One region of the Caldibacillus debilis DSM 16016 genome, then DNA from elsewhere that is predicted to be linked to it. Evidence: riboswitches for the same ligand, from Rfam matches in the RefSeq annotation. Region 1 holds a riboswitch; each other region holds the start of a gene.
What was found. A riboswitch is a leader RNA that binds a small molecule or an ion and turns the genes downstream of it on or off. The one in region 1 is predicted to bind S-adenosylmethionine.

Region 1 (7,369 bases):
ATACGACATCCAAGGCATTCGTCGGAAAATCCCAGTCGACCGATCCGCGCTGCGGGACATATCCGATCAGTTTTCTTTGGGCTTTATACAGTTTTCCATAGATCAACACTTCCCCGGATGCCGCCGGGACCAACCGTAAAATGGCCTTGAGCAGCGTCGATTTGCCGGCGCCGTTCGGCCCGATGATCCCGATCAGTTTTCCTTCCGGAACCGAGAAACTGACTTCCTGCAAAACCGGCTTGCGATGATAAGCGACGGTCAAATTCCTCACCATTAACGGATTCATCCATGATCTCTCCTTTATGCGCGACTATTTTAACGAAGATACGATCGTGTCGATATTGTGGCGGTACATCCCGGCATAGGTCCCTTCTTCCGTCCCTTCCGGACCCATCGCATCCGAATACAGCTCGCCGCCGATCTTGACTTCCTGCCCCCGTTTCTTCGCCCCCTCGACGACCGCCTTGATGGATTTTTCGGAGATGCTGCTTTCGATAAAAACGGCCTTGATCTTGCGTTCCACAATCACATCGATCAAATGCTGGACGTCCTTCAGCCCGTATTCCGCATCCGTGCTCAATCCTTGCAGGCCCATCACTTCCATGCCATAGGCGCGGCCGAAATAATGAAAGGCATCATGGGCGGTAATCAGCACCCGGCTTTCTTCCGGGATTTGGGATATTTGCTGCTTGGCGTATTGTTTGATTTCCTGCAGTTTCGCCAAGTATTTTTCGGCGTTTTTCCTATATTCGTCCGCATGTTTTTCGTCCATTTTGATCAATTCGTCCCTTACCGTTTCTACGGCAATGGACCATAAATCGATATCAAACCATACGTGCGGGTCAAAACTTCCGGGATTGGCCGGGTCGGAAAGCAATCGATCTTTCGGAATCGATTCGGCGACGGCAACCGTCGGTTTTTCCTTTTCGATTTTTTCAAAAATCTCGCCCATTTTCCCTTCCAAGTGCAAACCGTTGTAAAAGATCACATCCGCTTCGTTCAGCTTTTTCAGATCTCCTTGCGACGCTTTGTACAGGTGCGGGTCGACGCCGGGGCCCATCAGCGCCGTGACTTCCACATACTCCCCGCCCACATTTTTTACGATATCGGCAATTTGGCCGATCGTCGTCGTCACCGTCAGTTTTCCATCGGAATGATCGGAACCGGTCCGGGCATCGCAGGCGGCCAACAGGACGAACAGCATGCCCGCGACGGCCATCATCACTTTTTTCATAGGCAAACTCCCCCTTTTTGTTTAAGCCATAAAAGTTTCCCTAGGGAAACTTTTGGCGAAAAAATTTTACCGCTGGAATGCGGCTACGGATGGAATGGACGCAATACTTGTTTTTGATAGATCCATATTTTATGGTTATGATTCAAAAAGTTTCCTTAATACAAAATTAAACCTTCAAAAACCGGTTGTCAATCATTTTGTGTTGGGGCAATTTTTTTCGTCCGGCCATTTCATGAAGAAAGGGAATCTCGATCGAAGCGTCGGTGTCTTTGCATCCCCAATGGTTCACCGCGCCGATCCGGGCCCGCGGGGAAGCGCCCGATTCGAACGAACGGCCTGCGGCCGCGGTTTCAATCGGTTCGGCCTTACTACGCGGGAACTGCCCCGCTCCATCCCGCCCGCTGCCGTACCGCCGGAAGCTCCCGGCGCGGCGAGCCGGACCATTTTCGGATCCTTACTGTATTGGCGGATCAGCCCCCGGAGGCCAGGCCGATTCGATCCGGTTCGGCGGGACCCGCGCCGATCCCGGTTGCGCGCTTGCCGGATGGACAAACAATGGGGACGGAAGCAAATGCCCCCGTCCCCGCATTCCAGGCGATGTCCCCGTGAGCGGCAACACGCCCGGGTTCCCCATGGATTCCATTTTTCTTATGGAAGGATTGCCTTTTGAAAATCATCGCGAACTTGTTTCAGCAACCGGTCATCCGTGAGCAGCCGGTGCGCCGTGAAGGCCAGCGCTTTCGCCCCCTTGATCAAAGCTTGGTCGGCCAAGGGGGAACGGGCCGCTTCCCGGAACTCTTCCGTGTGGGCGATTAACGTATCCGGGCCGATTTTTATATGGGGATGGGCCGTCGGCGTCACATGGCTGATATTTCCCGCGTCCGTCGAGCCTTTTCCCCCGCCCTCGTTTTTCACGACTTCTTCCCCCAATGCGGTCAATTCTTCTTCCAAGATCGCATCCAAGGTCGGATTCACAATGAAATCGAGGACTTCATTTTGAAACCGTTCGATTTCCACCTTCGTTCCCGTCGCCAAAGCCGCCCCTTCGGCGATTTTCCGGACTTTCTCCGATACTTCCTCGGCCCGTTTCCACGTCTCCGCCCGGATAAAGAAGCGGGCGGAGGCATAATCCGGGATGATGTTCGGGGCATCGCCGCCATGGGTGATGATCCCGTGGATGCGGATATCCCGCGGAAGCTGCTGCCGCAGCGCGTTGATCCCGTTGAATAACAGGATCACCGCATCGAGGGCATTGATCCCCTGCTCCGGGGCGCCGGAGGCATGGGCGGCTTTTCCGAAGAAGTGGAAATCCAAAGGATCGACGGCAAGCGTCCGGGCGGAAAGGCTCGTTTTCCCGCTGGGGTGGATCATCAAAGCCACATCGATGTCTTTTAATAAACCGTGTTTGACAAAGCTGCCCTTTGCCGAACCGTTCGGTCCCCCTTCCTCCGCCGGGGTGCCGAAGACGAAAACTTCCCCGCCCGTTTCATGAATGACTTCCGCTACGGCGATGGCCGCCGCCACGCTCGTCGTCCCGATCAAATTATGCCCGCACGCGTGCCCGAGTCCCGGCAGCGCATCATACTCGGCAAGAAAGGCGATTTTCGGGCCGTCGATATGGGAAGGCTTCCTCGCGACAAAGGCCGTCTCATGGCCGGCAACGTTTGTCGTGACCTCAAAACCGGCCTTTTTCAGAAGATCGGTCAACCTTTCCGATGCGAAAAATTCCTGATTTCCGATTTCCGGATGATCATGAATCTCATGGCTCGTTTGAATATACAGTTCCCTTCCGTTTTCGATGCTTTCCTCGATCCGCTTCCTTTGAAGCTGCAAATCAACCGGCACGCCAATTCCCCCCGCTTTTTATTTGATGATGTCTTCCAGTTCTTCAATCGGAATGTCGACCACGACGGAACCGCCGTTCGTATCCTTTTTGATCGCCTCGACCACTTCAGGATCATGGTAGATCTCGACAATCTTTTTGAATGTTTGATTGTCTTTGTCTTCCGCCCGGGCGGCAAAAACATTGATATACGGCTGCGCCGCCGGATCATTCGGATCTTCCAGGAAGATGGCGTCTTTATTCGGAACGAATCCGGCCTGCCCGGCAATCCCGTTATTGATCACGGACGCGGCCACATCCGGAAGCACCCTCGGCGTTTGTTGGGCCACCATCGGAATGATCTCCAATTTTTTGGGATTTTCCTTGATTCCGCTCAAATCGCCGAACAAGCCGAAATCCTCCTTCAGCTTGATCAATCCGGCCGACTGAAGCAGCTTCAAAGCCCTCGCCTGGTTCGAGGGATCATCGGGGATGGCGATTTTCGCCTTGTCGGGGATTTCGGAGACGTCCTTATATTTCTCGGAATAAATGCCCATCGGCGCGATGACCGTGGTCCCGATCGGCACGATATCCAGATGATGTTCTTCCTTGAATTGATTCAAAAAGGCGATGTGCTGGAACGCATTCAAATCGATTTCCTTGTCCGCCAGCGCCTGGTTCGGCAGCGTGTAATCGGAAAATTCAACCAGCTCGATGGTGATGCCTTCCTTCGCCGCCTTTTCCTTGATGATGTCCCAGACCTGGCCGTCGGTCCCCGTCACCCCGATTTTTACCACCTTTTTTTCATCGGAAGCCGTCTCGCCCTTGCACGCCGAAAGTAAAGCGAAAAGAAGTACCGCAATCAACGATAAGCCTATTTTTTTGTACATTCTGTTTCCTCCTTGAATGCCAAATTTTTTCTATCGACGCAAAAAAATCCTCGAAAGATAATTCCCGATCAATTGTGCGATCTGCACCAAGAGAATGAGGATAACGACGGTGACGATCATGACGGAGGTATCAAACCGCTGATACCCGTAGGTCATCGCCAGGTTGCCCAAACCGCCGCCGCCGACCGTTCCCGCCATCGCCGAGAAATCGATCAAGCCGATGGTGACAAAGGTCAAGCCTAAAATCAGCGGTCCGATCGCTTCCGGGATGATGATTTCAAAAATGATCCGGAAGGGTCCGGCGCCCATCGCCTTGGCCGCTTCGATAATCCCCGGGTCGATGGAGACGAGATTATTTTCCACCACCCTGGCCACCGAAAAGGAGGCGGCGATCGTCATGGGGAAAATCGCGGCAGCCGTCCCGATGGTCGTCCCGATCACCGCCCGGGTCAACGGGGCGATGGCGACCAAAAAGATGATGAACGGGATGGGACGGACGATGTTGATGATAATGTTTAAAAAGGAATAGATGAACCGATTTTCAAAAACATTCCCTTTTCGGGTGACATATAAAAGCAGCCCCATCAAGATTCCGATAATGGACGAAAATAGCAAGGTAAAAACGACCATCGTAATCGTCTGGCCGGTCGCCTCGACAATCCGCGGCCAAAACGTGGACCAATCAACCCGCATCGGACAGGACCTCCTTTACTTGCACAACTTTTTTCAGTTCTTCGATGACCCTTTTCACTTCCTGTCCATCGCCTATGATTTCGACAATCAGATTCCCGAATAATTGCCCCTGCAGTTCGCTGATATTTCCGTTCAAAATGTTGACATCCACATTGTATCGCTTTGAAATCCTCGATAAGATCGGCTGTTTTGTCGCATCGCCCTTGAACGTCAGGCGGTACAGATGGTTCGTTCCGTTCCGCTTCAGTTCCTCGAGCAAGGATTCGGAAAGGGAATCGTGGATCACCGAACGGATGAAGTTTTTCGTCGTCCGGGTTTTCGGGCTGGTGAAAATATCCAGGACGGAGCCTTCTTCGATGATCCGTCCCTCCTCCATCACGGCGACCCGATCGCAAATCTTGCGGATGACATGCATCTCATGGGTGATCAATAGGATGGTCACATTCAACTCCCGGTTCACTTTTTTTAACAGATTCAGAATGTCGTTGGTGGTTTCCGGATCGAGGGCCGAAGTCGGTTCGTCACAAATCAGAATTTTTGGGGAAGTGGCCAGGGCCCTCGCAATGCCCACCCTTTGCTTCTGGCCTCCCGACAGCTGCTCGGGATAATCGCCCGCTTTATCCTCGAGTCCGACGAACCGGAGCAGTTCCCAAACGATCCGTTTCCTTTCCTCCTTCGGGACCTGTGCGATTTTTAAGGGATATTCCACATTTCCAAAAACTGTCCGGGAATTGAACAAATTAAAATTTTGGAAGATCATTCCGATATTTTGCCGCAATTTACGCAGTTCCTTGGTGGACAGTTTGGTGATCTCCTGCCGGTTCACGAAGATCTTCCCGGAAGTCGGTTTTTCCAACAGATTGACCAGGCGGAGGAGGGTGCTTTTTCCGGCGCCGCTGAAGCCGATGATGCCGAAGATTTCTCCCTCTTTGACGGTCAGGCTTACATCTTTGACGGCCGCGACTTCCCGGTCCTTGGTCTGAAATACCTTGGTGACATTTTCAAAAGTGATCATCGAGCACCTCCAATAAATACGAGTAAATGGATATGAAAACTCGGTTTAAGAGACGAATCGAAATTTCCCCGCATCCCCTCCTTTTCGGATAAATGAAAACCCCCCTCATCTTACCTCCAGGAAGATAAGATGAGAGGGGTCATGCGTTCGCAAAACTCCGTCTCATTTCTTATCTTCCAAGCCGTCCAGACGACTTGCTGGAATTGGCACAGTGCTTTCATGCGAAAGCCCGCTGCCGAGGTTTCATCGGGCCAGTCCCTCCACCTCTCTGGATAAGAAATGACGAGGAAAATATGTAATTTTTATGTATGATTGTATAGTAATATGAATGTTTGAAAATGTCAATATGCGAGTTTTTCCTGACGATCAGTCTGCCAAGGAGCAGCCCTCTTTTTCATTAATTGTTGCTTTCTTTCCTGCCGCGCTTACGCCTGGTTCCCCCTTCATAGGCGTGCGTCTTCGATCACTCACCTATTGAAGGGGATAAGTTTTGCCCACAAATATTTTACGCATACTTTTTTTGACAGCCCGTCGGAACCGTCCCGGCAGAAAAAGGGTTGACCAAAATCCTCTCCGTCTTTCATAATCAAAGTAATCAACAATCCGAACGAAAAGGAGACTCGTCCGATGAAATTTTTTTCGAAAAAATGGTATGAAACTATGCAGGATCCCCATCTTTTGACCTTCCCCGAATCCGATGAAGAATGGGCGGATTTCATCCGCGGTTTCGAAGAAGAAAGCGAGGATTTCCGCGCCTATTTGCGGGGAGAGCTGGAATCCATTAAAGACCGGCTGCTGCAGATCCTCCCCGAAACCTTCCACCCCTATGTGCTGGACGGGACGATCAATCAGCCCGAACTCCCGAAACGGGTCCGGGACGAGGTTTTGGCCTGGCTGAAAGAAAAACAGGAAGAAGCGGAAAAGATGATCGACGCGGCCGGGGAATACAAGGAAAAAATCCGCGGGCAGTTGCCGGAAGGTTTGGCGGAAATCGCGGACGCCGGGCTCCATGATGCCCAAATCCGTTTCATCCGCCGCGGGGAGGACGTTTTGCGGCTCACCCTGGACGGATCCGGCAGTTTCAGTTACGGCGAGGCCGCCGTGATCGAAATATCGGGGATCAAGGAGGAAAGATCCGAATTCCCATTGGCTCCCGGCATGTATTGGCTGTACGAGGAGACGGACGTGGAAAGGGACGGGTTCCGGCTTGGGGTCCTGTTCGATTCCCCGATGACGGAATGGGAAATCACCGCAACCGATTTCCGGATCCGCCATTTTTACCGAAACGAAGAACATCCCGGATGGGCGGATGAAGACGGTCCGGCCGGGGCATCGGACGGCGAATGGAAAAAGGCGGAACGGCGCCTCGGGTTCCGCTTTCCCCAGGCTTTCCGGGAACTGATGAACAGGCAAAACGGCGGACGGATCGACCATCCCTTTTTCCTCCTTCCGGACCGGGCGGTGGAAATTACCCGGATTTTGCCGCTGGAAGAGTTGGCGGAACAAGGCGGCGTCATCCCTTTTGCGGCTTGCGCCATCGGTTCGGTCGCCTTCCTCCGGGAAACCGGTCAGATCGTTTATGTGGCGGAAGACGGAGAACCGCGGCCATTGGCGGATTCTTTCGAAGAATGGACCCGGCTTTTGCTGAGCGGGGAATTTGTTGAGGCGGAAGACCCGCTTTCCGACCCGCTCCCGCCGGAAGAATTGGAAGCCGC
Region 2 (7,369 bases), on a different contig from region 1:
TTTCGATCCCCTGCAGCCGATGTTCCAAGATCGCATGGACAATCGCCCGGGTATGGGGCAGACTGATCCGTTTTCCGACCCCGTATTCGCCGCCGATCCACCCCGTATTGACGAGGAAAACCTCCACCCGGTGCTTGTCGATCAGATTTCCCAACATTTCCGCATATTTGAGCGGCGAAAGCGGGAGGAAGGGGGCCCCGTAGCAGGCCGAGAAGGTGGCCTCTGGCGTGGTCACTCCCCGTTCCGTCCCGGCCAGCTTGCTCGTATACCCGCTCAAAAAATGGTACATGGCCTGCTCCCTGGTCAGTTTCGCCACGGGGGGCAAGACGCCGAAGGCGTCGGCCGTAAGGAAGATGATGCTGGACGGATGGCCGGCGACGCTCGGCTTTACGATATTCTTCACCGCTTCGATCGGATAGGCCGCCCGCGTATTTTCCGTGAGGCTGGCATCGTCGTAATCGGGGACCCGTGTCACCGGATCCACGACGACGTTTTCCAATACGGAACCGAAACCGATGGCGCGGAAAATCTGCGGTTCCTTTTCTTCGGACAAATGGATGCATTTCGCATAGCAGCCGCCTTCGATGTTGAAAATCCCTTCATCGGACCATCCGTGTTCGTCGTCTCCGATCAATTTGCGGCGCGGATCGGTGGACAGGGTCGTTTTTCCCGTCCCGGACAGCCCGAAAAACAGGGCCACATCCCCTTGATCCCCGACGTTGGCGGAGCAATGCATGGACAGGATCCCCTGTTCCGGGAGCAGATAGTTCATCACGGTAAAGATGGATTTTTTCATTTCCCCCGCATATTCGGTCCCGCCGATCAAAACGAGGCGGTGTTCAAAGGAAATGATGATGAACGTTTCCGAACGGAGGCCGTCTTCCAGGGGATCGGCCTTGAAATTCGGCGCAAACAAAAGGGTGAAGCGGGCTTCGTGATGTTTCAATTCATTTTCATCGGGGCGGATAAACAGCTGCCGCGCGAACAGGCTGTGCCAGGCGAATTCGGTATACACGTCGATCGGCAGCCGGTATTTCGGGTCGCTTCCCGCAAAGCCTTTAAACAAAAACAATTCCTTATCCTTCAAATAATGGACCATCTTTTTGTACAGATTTAAAAAGCGGGAAGGCGGCAGGGGCTGGTTGACGGTCCCCCAATCGATTTTATCCTTTACCGAGGGCTCCTCCACGATGTATTTGTCTTTCGGGGATCTTCCGGTATATTTCCCGGTCATGACCCTTACGGCCCCCGTCGACGTTAACATGCCTTCCTTCCTTTCCAAGATTTTTTCCACCAATCGGGGGGTGCTCAATTGGACATGAACATTCCCGAAATCTTTCAAGTCCTTCGTCAAATTTGGCCGGCTGACGGTATTCATACAAAACCTTCCTTTTTCATGATTTCGTTAAAAAAGTATAACACATATATGCTATTAGTATATAATATTTCCACGAAAAATGGAATAGGTTTTAACGATGATATTTAAAGACACGGGAATGGGAAAATCGTGTCAAGCGTCAGTGAAAATGTCATACTAACGCGTCAGTGAATTTGTCACATTGATTTATTTTTTTATTCCTTTCACCCTGTGTTTTGAATTTTGGCCTGGACCGCTCATTTCATCAAGGGTAAAGGCCCAAGGGCCTTCGCTTCGCTCACCCTTGATTCATTTGCGGTCCAGGCATGGAAGCCATCAAGGGGTGAAAGGAATTGGAGTCGGTTCTCTCAAACCGTTATAGCCAAATTCAGCCCGTTGTGGTATCCTTGGCTTGGGTAGGAATGGTTTTCGCCAAGGATGATTGGCAGCGGGCTTGTGAGGCGTTCTCACGATGCCCGCCTTTTCTTTTTGCGAAGATTCTTGGCGATCAGGCTTTTGCACTTCTTCCAGCAGGTATTTTTCCCCTTTGTACCAGATAAATCGATCCCCGTTTAGGGTTTCACGGACTTCAACCCGTGTTTTCACGGGAATGGTTTGTTTGGAGTTCTTCGTTACGATCTTGTACGTCTTTCCACCATACGATACGGTTTCGCCAGAACCGACCGTGCGTTTCTCCCGATAGCACAGGATATGATCCAAGGATTGTTCCTCAGCCAAGGGAACAAACGCGCTTTCCGGATCGGCAGGTTGAACCGCAAAGAGATGATTATGTTTACGGATAAGTTCCGGAAGAACCTGATTTGCTTCTTCGATGGTGTTGACATTGCGAAGACGCAATTCCACCACGCAGCGATCCTGTAAGGTTTCAAAGAGGCGTTCGATTCGTCCTTTGGCCTGTGGCGAAAGGGCCTTGATGTGGGTAATCCCCAATTCCTGTAAGACTTGGCCGAACTGGGAGAGCGGAGGGGCTTCACCGGCCAGCTCTTGTTCGATCGACAGGGTTGCTTCTTTTGGCGAACGGAAGATGGTATGCCGGTCGGAGTAAATACTCATCGGGATTCCCTTTTGTTCGATCATCTGTTTGAGGAGAAGCAAATACCCTTCCGTATCCTCCTGAGGACGAAACACGGCAGCCACGATCTCTCCCGTGGCATCGTCAATCGCTGCCAGTAAAGCAAATGGCTTGGCTCGGTCCTCCAACCAGGGATGAAAGCTGGCATCCACTTGAACGAGCATCCCCGCCTGAGGTTTTCTAGGCCTTGGACGATGGGCTTTGGGTGGACGACGCTTTCGCTTCGGCGGGAGGTTGGATTCACAGCGAATTCGGCGAACGGTAGAAGGGCTTATGTGAATACCCTCATGCTGTGCCAACAATTCAGCCAAATGATGATCATTACAGTTGCGATAACGCTCGCTTGTGAGAAGATTACGAATATATTCACGTACTTCATTTGAAAGTGCGTGTGCCGGTTTTCGCCCACGATTTTTATGGATGATTCCGGTTTCTCCCTCCTCCAGGATTCTTTTCTTCAGGCGAAAAACCTGGCGGGTGCTTAATCCTAGTTCATTCGCAGTTTCACGTACAGTCATGAGTCCATGAATATGTTTCAACATCACATTGTAACGCCACAATTCTTTTCTGGTCATCGTAATTTTCTCCTGTCCCATAGTGACATTTTCACTGAAGCGTTACAATATGACAATATCAAAGACGTTTAACAGGGAATGGGAAAATCGTTGACAGGCTAAAGCCGGTGTTGTATGATTGTAACTTGAACGGATACTCTTATTGCGAGTAGGCGGAGGGACTGCCCCGAGGAAGCCCGGCAACCTGCTTATTGACAAATAAGTAAGGTGCTCAACTGAGCAAGGGAATTCCTTGAACGATAAGAGTGAAAGGTAAAATCACACCCTTTCCTCAGCGGAAAGGGATTTTTTTATAACCTTCCATGGGATCCAGGCATAATTTACGGAACTAGGATCGATATTTTCGTGCAAAATATGAAATAAGGTATCCGTGACAGTCAGCAAAGGAACCGGAAGGAGGAATTTTTATGGGAAGAAGATTGTTTACATCAGAGTCGGTCACGGAAGGGCATCCGGACAAAATTTGCGATCAGATCTCCGACGCGATCCTTGACGCCATCATCGCCGAAGATCCCGATGCCCGCGTGGCGGTGGAAACGTCTATTACGACCGGGCTTGTTTTCGTTGCCGGGGAAATTTCCACGTCATCCTATGTGGATATTCCGAAAATCGTTCGGGACACCGTCCGCGAAATCGGTTATACCCGGGCCAAGTTCGGATTTGATGCCGATACATGCGGAATCATCACATCGATTGACGAGCAATCCCCGGATATTGCGATGGGGGTTGACCGAGCCCTGGAAGCCAGGGAAGGGAAGATGACCGACGAGGAAATCGAAGCCATCGGCGCGGGGGATCAGGGATTGATGTTCGGATTTGCATGCAACGAAACGGAAGAGCTGATGCCCCTTCCCATTTCATTGGCCCACAGATTGTCCCGCAGGTTGAGCGTGGTGCGGAAAACGGGGATCCTGCCCTACCTGCGTCCCGATGGAAAAACCCAGGTTACCGTGGAATATGACGGAGAAGGAAAGCCGGTGCGGATCGATACGATCGTGATCTCCGCCCAGCACCATCCGGAAGTGAGCCAGGAGCAGATCAAGCGGGACTTGATGGAACACGTCGTCCGTGCCGTCGTCCCGGAACAAATGCTTGACGGGGAAACGAAATATTTCATCAATCCGACCGGAAGGTTTGTCATCGGCGGTCCGCAGGGAGATGCGGGGCTGACGGGAAGGAAGATCATCGTCGACACTTACGGCGGTTACGCCAGACACGGAGGCGGCGCCTTTTCCGGCAAAGATCCGACGAAGGTGGACCGTTCCGGGGCTTATGCGGCCCGTTACGTGGCGAAAAACATTGTCGCCAGCGGATTGGCGGACAAGTGCGAAGTCCAGTTGGCCTATGCCATCGGCGTCGCCCGGCCGGTGTCCATTTCCGTGGATACCTTCGGCACGGGGAAAGTCAGCGAGGAAGTGCTGGAGGAACTGGTGAGAAGGAATTTTGATTTGCGGCCTGCCGGCATTATCCGGATGCTTGATTTAAGAAGGCCGATTTACAAACAAACGGCGGCCTACGGCCATTTCGGCCGGACGGATCTGGATCTGCCCTGGGAAAGGGTCGACAAGGCGGAATTGTTGAGGGAACAGGCGTTCCGCCGGGCATAAGCGGAAAAAGAAAGGCGTTTGGACGTCTTCGGAAAAAAGGAATCCTATAAAGATTGACATCCGGCCAGGCACAGGCGGAAAGAGGGGCGTTTCTTTTCCGCCGGAAAATGCGGAATCACAAGAAGGGCATGGGCGGCCGGGGAAAAGCGGGGGTATGAATGGCCCCCTTTTTTCTTGGATCGCATGTGCAAAATTTTTCTCGGGATCGGATCCTTCAATCGGCAATAATCGGAACCTTCAACTGGCAAGTAAAAAGAGAAGGCGCCCTGTCATCCCGCAATTTTATTCGACAACCTTTTTTGATACAATAATGGGGTGATCATTCGCGCCGTTTCCCATCCGGATCATTGGTTTTCGGCGTTTCAGGATTTCCCCGTTACGGATTGCTCCTTTTCCACGTCTCATGGAAGTAAATAGGATTTTCGGCATCAGGAAAGGAAAAGAAGGTGAATGGAATGTGCGGATTTATCGGCTGTGTTCATGACCAACCGAAGGAGTTTTCCAACGAAGATCGGGATGCCTTCAAAGAGCGGAACCATCTTTTGACCCACCGCGGTCCCGATGACGAAGGGTATTATTTCGACGAACATGTCCAGTTCGGTTTTCGCCGGCTGAGCATCATCGATCTTGAATCGGGCAGGCAGCCCCTGTCCTATGCCAATGAACGGTATTGGATCATCTTTAACGGGGAAATTTATAACTATATCGAACTGCGGGAAGAATTGCAGGAAAAGGGAATGGAATTTGCCACCGAATCCGATACCGAAGTGATTTTGGCATTGTACGACCATTATAAAGAAAAATCGGTGGATAAATTGCGGGGGATGTTTGCCTTCCTCATCTGGGACAGGGAAGAAAAGCTCCTTTTCGGCGCCCGGGATCCTTTCGGCATCAAGCCGTTGTACTATTATGCGGATCCGGACAAAGGGTGCACCTTTTTTGCCTCGGAAAAGAAGGCGATCCTCCATGCCTTGGAAAATCCGGCGCTCAACGGAAGATCCCTCCAGCAATATTTGACGTTCCAATATGTTCCCGAACCGTATACCATGCATGAAAAGATCGAAAAATTGCTGCCGGGGACTTATTTCAAGAAACGGCCCGGAAAACCTTTGGAAATTTTTACATATTGGAAAGCGGAATTCCGCCCCGCCTTACAGCCGGAGGAAAAATGGGTCGAAGAAATCCGGGAAGCGATGTTCGATTCGGTGAAGGTCCATATGCGGAGCGACGTGCCGGTCGGCTCTTTCCTGTCCGGCGGAATCGATTCGACGATGATCGCGGCGATCGCGAAGGAATTCCATCCGAGGATCCAAACCTTCTCCGTCGGTTTTGAACGGGAGGGCTACAGCGAGATCGACGTGGCCAGAGAGTCGGCGGAAAAGATCGGGGTGGAAAATATCAGTTACGTGATCACGCCGGAAGAATACATGAAGGAATTCCCGAAAATCATGTATTATATGGACGATCCGCTTGCCGATCCCGCCTGCGTGCCCCTCTATTTCGTCGCCAGGGAGGCGCGGAAACATGTGACCGTCGTCCTTTCCGGCGAAGGTTCCGACGAGCTGTTCGGCGGCTACAATATATACCGCGAACCGCAAAGCTTGGCCGTCTTCCAGAAAATCCCCTCCCCGTTGAAAAAGGCGCTGTACTTTTTGTCCCTCCTTTTGCCGGACGGGGTGAAAGGGAAAAGCTTCATCCAGCGGGGAGTGACGCCGCTGGAGGAACGGTACGTCGGCAACGCGAACATCTTTTCCGAAAAGGAAAAAAGGAAGCTGCTGGTCCATTATGATTCGGGCATCGACTACAAAGACATTACGCGGCCGTTTTATGCGGAAGCGAAAGATTATGATCCCGTCGAAAAGATGCAGTATATCGACATCCACACGTGGCTTAGGGGGGACATCCTGCTGAAGGCGGACAAAATGACGATGGCCCATTCTTTGGAATTGCGGGTGCCTTTCCTGGACAAACGGGTGTTTGAAGTGGCTTCCCGCATTCCGGCCTCGATGAAAACGGCGGACGGAACGACGAAATATATCCTTCGGAAAGCGGCAGAAGGCATCGTTCCCGATCATGTGCTAAACCGGAAAAAATTGGGCTTCCCTGTGCCGATCCGCCACTGGCTCAAAGAAGAAATGTACGACTGGGCGGCGGGGATCATTAAGGAGAGCGGAACGGATGAATATCTAAATAAGCAGGCGGTCTTGGCCATGCTGGAAGACCACCGGAAAAATAAGGGGGACTACGGCCGGAAGCTTTGGACGATCCTCGCCTTCATGGTCTGGCACCAAGTATTTGTCGAGAAAAAATATTCCTTTGATCGGTCCGATGAAGCGGCAAAGGTTTATGTCTGAACGGGCCGCATCGGAAAAAAGCGCCTTGAATCCGGATTTCAAGGCGCTTTTTCAACGGTCTTCGGGACTGGCCACGAGGGAGTCCGGCCTTGGCGTCCGCGGCTGCGACGGACGCCGGGGCCTTCAGGGGAAGCGGTCTGGACGGATTGCGATTTCCTGCTGGCCGATAAAGGCGTCGACGACCACTTCAGAGGAAGCGGTCTGGACGGATTGCCCGGGTCACGTCGGACAAAACCGTCCCGGGGGCCTTCAGTGGAGACGGTCCCCGTAGGTGATCGCCTGCCGGCCCATTTGCTCCCAGGAAGCGATGAAATCATGCAGGGGGGCCTTTCTTTTTTTCCCGGTCAGCGGGTCGTTAAAATAGACGTACTGCGGATCGTAAC
Region 3 (7,369 bases), on a different contig from region 1:
TTCTCGGCATCGTGTCTGTCGTTGAAGCCGCAAGGCTTTATCCGTACCGCACCGATTTTTGGGCTGGTGACCATGTCTTTCCGGGGCTGATCGGGGCAATCTTGGTGGCGGCGGGGTTATTTCTGCTCCTGAAAAGAGAGGAATCTTCCCGACGATTTGTGCTGCCCGGGGGGAAAATCGGGAGGAAGATGACCGCCACCGCCGGCGTCCTGATTTCGTATTGCCTGCTGATCGGGTATGCGGGATATGTTTTCAGCACCTTCCTCGCGTTTCTTTTTTTGCTAAGGATCATCGGAAATTACCGGTGGGCGGATTCCGTCCTGTTTTCCGGTCTGTTTACCTGCGCCTTGTATCTTCTGTTTTCGGAATTTTTGAAAACCCCGCTGCCGAACGGATTTCTATTTTAAGGATGGAGGAGCGACATGGAGACGTTAATGTTTCTGCTGAACGGTTTTCAAGAGGTGCTGACCCCTTTCAACCTGCTGATTGTCGCCGCGGGTTCGGTCGTCGGGACGATCGTCGGGGTCCTTCCGGGGCTCGGACCGACCTCAGCCATCGCGATTTTGCTGCCGGTCACGATGGTGCTGGATCCCGTCCAGGGAATCATCATGATGGCGGGGATCTATTACGGAGCCATGTACGGGGGATCGACGACGGCTATTTTGATGAATATTCCCGGCGAATCCTCCTCCGTTCCGACCGCCTTGGACGGCTACCCGTTGGCGCGGCAGGGAAGGGGGGGAGCCGCTCTAGGCATCGCCGCGATCGGCTCTTTTGCCGCGGGGATTTTCGGCTTGATCGGGCTCGTCTTATTAGCTCCGGTTCTGGCCGACCAGGCATTGAAATTCGGCCCTCCGGAATATTTTGTCCTGCTGTTGATGGCGCTTCTTATTCTTTTCAATATTTCCGGACGGTCCTTTTTGAAATCGGTCATCATGGGCGCCGCCGGGTTTCTCGCCTCTTTTGCCGGCATCGGTTTGTCATCGGGGGTCCCGCGATTTTCCTGGGGGATTCCGGTTTTGGCCGGCGGCATTGAGCTGATCAGCATCATCATCGGTTTTTTCGCCATAACGGAAGTGCTGAAGGGGCTTGAGGAAAGAAGGGTCCGGATCCAACAAGAGCACATCAAAAGGACTTTTCCGGGCAAAGAAGACTTGAAGCGGAGCGGAATGCCGATTGTCAGAGGGAGCCTCCTCGGCTTTTTCCTCGGCATATTGCCCGGATTTTCGGCGACGGTCACCTCCTTTCTTTCCTACGACTTGGAAAAAAGGCTTTCCAAACATCCGGATCGGTTCGGGAAAGGCGCCATCGAAGGGGTGGCGGGACCGGAATCGGCAAATAACGCGACCAGTTCCGGAGGCTTTATCCCCCTTTTCTCCCTGGGCATTCCCTCGTCTCCCCCGCTGGCGGTTTTATTGGCGGCGTTCATGATCTACGGGCTGACGCCGGGCCCGGTTTTGTTCGAGCAAAACAGCGCCTTTGTATGGACCGTGATCGCCAGCATGTTCATCGGCAATATCATCCTGTTGGTTCTCAATCTTCCGATGGTCGGATTGTGGGCAAAACTGACCGAGGTGCCCTTCGGCCTTTTGGCTCCGGCCATTTTAATGATCAGCCTCCTGGGCGCCTATTCGGTGCGGAACAGCCTTTTCGACTGTTTGGCGGCCGTCGCCTTCGGGCTCCTCGGTTATTTGTTCCATAAGTTTCAATGGCCGGTTATTCCATTTATTCTTTGCTTCGTTTTGGGACCGAAAATGGAGATGGCCTTTATCCAATCGTTGGAAATCTCTTCGGGAAGTTGGTTGATTTTCGTGCAAAGGCCGGTTTCCTTTGCCCTGCTCGTCTTGGCGACGGTTTTGTTTATCCTTTCCTCGGTGTTGATGAAAAGAACCCGGAAAGGGAAGGACACCGGGAAGGGAGCGGGATTAAAGGAACGGCAGCCAATTCGGACGATCGAAACATGGGAGGGAAAGGGTTCATGAAAAAATTTATCACATGCCTATTGGCTTTATTCCTCATGGCGGGTTTAGCCGCCTGTGCGTCAAGCGCTGCGATCACTTCCGAACCGGAAAAAAAGGGCAGCCGGTATCCTGAACGGCAAATTGAACTCGTCGTGCCATTCGCCGCAGGCGGAGGAGTGGATCTGGCGGCCAGGGCGGTCGCCGAATATTTAAGCAAGGAGTGGGGAAAGCCGGTGATCGTCGTCAATAAGACCGGGGGCGGCGGGATCGTCGGTGCCCGGTACGCGCTTTCGGAAGCCAAACCGGACGGATATACGGCGCTGATGAACAACAATTCGTCGACGACGATGTATGAGGCGGGAACGAACCGCCCCGTTCTCCGGCTGAAGGACCATATGCTCGCCGCCCGCGTCGCCGAGTCCCCCCTCGTTTACGCCGTCCGCGCCGATGCGCCGTGGAAGGATTTGCGGGAACTGACCGAATGGGTAAAGGAAAATCCGGAAAACTTGTCCTGGGCAAGCGTCGGCCCGGCCGGATTTTCCAGCTTCGGGGTGGCGGAATGGCTGAGCGCGGCGGGGATCGACTATAAAAAAACGAGGATGGTATCGAGCGAAGGGGCCAGCGATTCCGCCGCGAAAGTGGCCGGGGGTCATGTGCTTTTGGCCGTGCATAATGCCGGGGAAGTCTATTCCCTCGTGCAAGCGGGAAAGCTGAAGGTGCTGGCCGTCCAGGACGGCAAACGGAGCCCCTTATACCCCGACGTGCCGACGACGGAGGAACTCGGCTTTCACGGCTTGACGGTCAAATGGTGGACCGGGATATCCTTGCCGGCGGGAACGCCCGAGGCGATCGTCAAAAAGTGGGAAGCGGCCGTCGCCAAAATGGAGAAGGACAAAGGCTTTATCGGGCAGCTGGAAAAGATCTATCTCCAGCCGTCCTATTTGCCCTCAGCCGAGTTTAAACGGTCGGCGGAAAGGGAGCTGGACTGGTACGCCGAGCTGGCGGAAGAAACGGGCATTCGCAAGTGATTTTCCGGTTTCTGTTGGATGCGAAAGAGCAATTGAGGCGGCCATGCCGCCTGATTCGCCGGAAATCCGGCCGCCGTTGCCCGAAAGGGAAGGGGATCGCCCGCCCTTTGCCCGCCGCCGGTTTCCAAGGAACCCTGACAAACCGGTTCGAATCATCAAAAAATGGAAAAACACCTCCAGCGGGAGGTGTTTTTCCAAAGTTTGTTGACTGCCGGCGGTGCGGTATTGCGGCAAGCCAAGGTTTGCTGTCGGCCCGCCCGGGCGGGCGCGCCTTCCCCGGATGCGAGGAAGGACATGTTTTAATGCCCCTTTGCGGATTCCGCCAGGGAGCCGGAAAAAGCAGAAGGATGGCGGAAAGCCGCCGGATAAAGGGACTTCATCCCCTTGGGGAAACGGCCGGAAAGGGCCGTCCGGTGGAGACGATCGGTACCGATTTGGAGAGCCGGCGCCCGCCTGCCGCTTTTCGATCCGGGCGTTTTCCCGAAACGGGGGCACCTTAAGGCCGGTGCCGGCCGTTATTTCTCGAGATAGACTTCGGTGAACGAATCGTTCATCGGATGGGCGACAAACCCTTTCACATATTTGGCCTTCGCCAGGGGCGGGGCCGTATGGGCGAGCAAGACCCAAGGCGCATCCCGGAAGACGATTTCCTGGGCCTTTTGATAAAGCTCGATCCGTTCCTTTTGATCGATGGTGACCCTCGCTTTTTCGAGCAGACCGGTTAACTCGTCGCTTTTGTAGAAGGCAATGTTGTTGGCCGGTTTCTTTGTGTTCGTTTTGCTCAAATTCGGATAGAGGAAGTTGTCGGGATCGGCCAAAACGCCCGTCCATCCGAAGAGGGCCATCGGGTGTTCGCCGTTCTTCACTTTGTCCAGGTAGGTGGCCCATTCGAAGGTTTTGATTTCGGCCTCAATGCCGACCTTCTTCAAATCGGCCTGGATCGCTTCCGCCACTTTTAACGGCTGCGGCAAATAAGGCCTCGGATTGCTCATCGCCCACAGTTCGGTCTTGAAGCCGTCAGGGTATCCCGCTTCCGCCAGCAATTGTTTCGCCTTTTCCGGATCGTATGAATAACCCGGAATCCCGTCATTGTATCCCCAAAGGACGGGAGGAAGGGGATTTTTCGCCGGTTCGGCCAATCCGTTAAAGAAGGCGTCGATGATTCCCTGCTTATTGATGGCCATGTTGATGGCCTGGCGGACCTTCACATCATTAAAGGGCGCTTTTTCCGTGTTGAAGGCCAAATAGGAAATGTTAAAGCTCGGCCGTTTGACAAAATCCAGGTTTTGGTCGGACTCGACGGCGTTCTTATCGTCGGGATTGAGCCCGTCCATGATGTCGATATCCCCGGATTTGAGGGCGCTCAAACGGGCGGAATTGTCGGGGATCACCCGGAAGATCAGCTGGTCGAGATAGGGCTTCCCTTCTTCATAATAGTTTTCGTTTTTGGTTAAAACGATCTTGTCGTTGCGGTCCCAGCTCTCGAATTTGAACGGGCCGGTTCCCACCGGATGTTCGCCGTATTTGTCGTCATATTTTTTGATCGCCTCGGGGCTCGATATCCCGAACATGGGAATGGCCAGGTAACTGAGGAACGGGGCGATCTTTTCTTTCAATCGGATCTCGACGGTGTAATCGTCAAGGGCCTTCACATGGACGATTTTATGGTTTTCGTCCCCTTTGAATCCCCCGTAAAGGAAGGTGTAGTAGGTAAAGTCCCCGTCATGGTAAGGGTTGTTCGGATCCATCCAGCGCTCGAAGTTGAAGACGACTGCATCGGCGTTGAAATCCGTGCCGTCATGGAATTTGACCCCTTTGCGCAGATGGATGGTCCATGTCAACCCGTCTTCCGACGTTTCGTAAGAAGTGGCCAGTCTCGGCTTGATGTTTAAATCGGCGTCGTATTCAAAGAGGGTTTCGAAGATGTTGTATGTAACACGGATGGATTCTCCGTCCGTGACGTTGATCGGATCGAGGGAGACGGCGTCCGCTCCCCGGCCGAAGATCAATGTTCCCCCTTTTTCCGGTTTTCCGGTGCCGCCGTTTGCGGCTTTTTCCCCGTCCGTCTTATTGCCGCCGCAGGCGGACAGGACGGATGCGAATAAAAGTAGGATCGTCAATAAGAACGCTGTTTTCTTCATCCTGCATCCTCCTTTTGATTGTCATTTGTTTTTGCACGCCTTTTCCCCGGAGGACTTCCTGCGGACAGACATGCAGCCTGATCTTGCGGTTCGTACGGTTCCGGCGAGGTTCCCAAACCGCTTTTCCCGGCCGGAACATGCCGGTTATTTTCCCGGCGGATCCCCCCTTGATGCGAAAGAAATGAAAAAAAACTTCTTCCGATAAGAAGAAGTTTAGCAAAGAAAACATTGCCTCCCTTCATCTTATCTTCCAGAACAGAAGTTCTGCTGGAATTAGCACCTGGCCGGAATCCGGCTGGTTGCTGAGGCTTCACCGGGCCAGTCCCTCCGCCTCTCTGGATAAGATGAACTTTTGCAAATATTCAATTATGAGAATATCTTAGAAAAATTCCCGTGCTTTTGTCAAGGGAAATTCGAGATCTCTATATTCAGTCCGCCTCCATGCCGCCGAACCAATTGCCGGAAAGGGCGGGAAGAAAGCGAAGGCGGATTTTTTTATTTTCCCGTCGGCGGTATCAATATCCGATGGGGGAACTTGTGCATCGATTGCAGACGGTTCTGCCTCCGTTTCAGGCAGGGCCGATCGGCCCTTCGGTTCAGGCGCGGCGGCGCGCCGGCCTTTACATGCATTCCCGGCGAAAGCTATAATTGTGGGGATGGCAAAAAAGAGCGCCGTGGAAAAGCCGTAAACGGAGGTTTTCCGGCGGAAGGGGGATGCCGGACCGGATGCCCGATGGGCATCGGCATTTTGCCGGCAAAACGGGGAAAGTGTCCGGAGACCGCCGGTTCCCGGCTTTTCGGGCGGATCGCGCAAGGGGGTTCGGGAGATGAATAACATCCAATCCATTTGCATATTTTGCGGTTCGAATTTCGGGAACGACCCGGAATACAGGAGGGCGGCCAGGGATCTCGGAAAATTCCTTGCCGACCGGGGGATATCCATGGTTTACGGCGGCGGCAAGGCGGGCCTGATGGGGGAGATCGCCGATGCGGTTTTGCGCAATCAGGGCCGGGTGATCGGGATCATACCCGAATTTTTGCGAAAGAAAGAGTTGGCCCACGAGGGCGTCAGTGAACTCTTCATTACGGACACCATGCATGACCGCAAAGCCAAAATGCACGAATTGGCCGACGGCTATATCGCCTTGCCGGGAGGCTACGGGACCTATGAAGAAATTTTTGAAGCCCTCTCCTGGCTGCAGATCGGCATGCACAAAAAGCCGATCGGCCTGTTCAACGTCAACGGTTTCTTCGATCCTTTGATTCGGATGCTGGAACACACGGTGGAAAAGGGATTCGCCAAGCCTGAAAATTTGGAGTTATTGATCACCGCCGGCGATGCGGAAACCCTTTTTCGCCGGATGGAGCGGTTCGAACCCCGTCTCGTTCATAAATGGGCATGATCCCGGGAAAGGCGAGCTCCGGCAAACCGGCCCGTGGACATGGAAGAGATGTCGCGGCCTTCTCGCCTGTATGAAAAAGCCCCGGATTCCCTTGTTTCCAAGGGATCCGGGGCTTTTAAGCAGCCTTTCCCGCGCGGAAGCCGATCAGCGGGAGTAGAACTCGACGATCAGGGATTCGTTGATTTCCGCCGGAAGTTCCGAACGTTCCGGGTAACGGGTATAGGTGCCTTCCATTTTTTCCGGATCGAAGGTTAAATATTCCGGAATGAAGTTGGTTAATTCAATGGCCTCTTTAATGATTTGCAGGTTTCTCGATTTTTCGCGGACGCCGATCGTTTGACCGGGTTTCACGAGATAAGAGGGGATGTTGACGCGTCTTCCGTCAACCAGGATATGGCCGTGGGTCACCAATTGCCGGGCTTGCCGGCGGGTGCGGGCGAGGCCCAGCCGGTACACCAGGTTGTCCAGGCGGGATTCCAGCAAGATCAGGAAGTTTTCGCCGTGGACCCCTTTCATTTTCCCGGCTTTTTCAAAAGTGTTGCGGAATTGGCGTTCGTTTATCCCGTACATGTGGCGGAGTTTTTGTTTTTCCTGCAATTGGAGGCCGTATTCGGAAAGCTTTTTCCGTTGATTGGGTCCGTGTTGTCCCGGAGGATACGGACGTCTTTCCAGTTCTTTACCCGTTCCGCTTAACGAAATCCCGAGCCGGCGGGAAATCTTCCAAGTCGGTCCTGTATAACGGGACATTGAAGTTCCTCCTTATAAAAGTTAGTCGGTAAAATAAAACAGTTGCGTACATCGTTTATCGCCATTTTGTTTTCATGTACCTTCGCCCC

Region 2: linked by a shared signal. The riboswitch ahead of metK (methionine adenosyltransferase) and the one ahead of A3EQ_RS0119590 (methionine ABC transporter ATP-binding protein) in region 1 are both predicted to bind S-adenosylmethionine.
Region 3: linked by a shared signal. The riboswitch ahead of A3EQ_RS0117270 (ABC transporter substrate-binding protein) and the one ahead of A3EQ_RS0119590 (methionine ABC transporter ATP-binding protein) in region 1 are both predicted to bind S-adenosylmethionine.

Annotation. Positions count from the first base shown of each region.
Region 1 covers NZ_KB912917.1:113,994-121,362, forward strand. Annotated here, with positions in the region: gene A3EQ_RS0119555 (metal ABC transporter ATP-binding protein) at 1-286, opposite strand, end outside; gene A3EQ_RS0119560 (metal ABC transporter solute-binding protein, Zn/Mn family) at 311-1,234, opposite strand; gene A3EQ_RS0119575 (M20 family metallopeptidase) at 1,883-3,079, opposite strand; gene A3EQ_RS0119580 (MetQ/NlpA family ABC transporter substrate-binding protein) at 3,098-3,946, opposite strand; gene A3EQ_RS0119585 (methionine ABC transporter permease) at 3,977-4,639, opposite strand; gene A3EQ_RS0119590 (methionine ABC transporter ATP-binding protein) at 4,629-5,654, opposite strand; SAM riboswitch class I at 5,821-5,933, opposite strand; gene A3EQ_RS0119595 (DUF4085 family protein) at 6,282-7,369, shown strand, end outside.
Region 2 covers NZ_KB912918.1:37,184-44,552, forward strand. Annotated here, with positions in the region: gene pckA (phosphoenolpyruvate carboxykinase (ATP)) at 1-1,378, opposite strand, end outside; gene A3EQ_RS0119835 (ISNCY family transposase) at 1,694-3,025, opposite strand; SAM riboswitch class I at 3,162-3,271, shown strand; gene metK (methionine adenosyltransferase) at 3,433-4,632, shown strand; gene asnB (asparagine synthase (glutamine-hydrolyzing)) at 5,088-6,986, shown strand; gene A3EQ_RS0119860 (C39 family peptidase) at 7,236-7,369, opposite strand, start outside.
Region 3 covers NZ_KB912915.1:64,796-72,164, reverse strand. Annotated here, with positions in the region: gene A3EQ_RS0117290 (tripartite tricarboxylate transporter TctB family protein) at 1-407, shown strand, start outside; gene A3EQ_RS0117285 (tripartite tricarboxylate transporter permease) at 423-1,982, shown strand; gene A3EQ_RS0117280 (tripartite tricarboxylate transporter substrate binding protein) at 1,979-2,989, shown strand; gene A3EQ_RS0117270 (ABC transporter substrate-binding protein) at 3,505-5,130, opposite strand; SAM riboswitch class I at 5,371-5,476, opposite strand; gene A3EQ_RS0117255 (LOG family protein) at 5,967-6,533, shown strand; gene rpsD (30S ribosomal protein S4) at 6,678-7,280, opposite strand.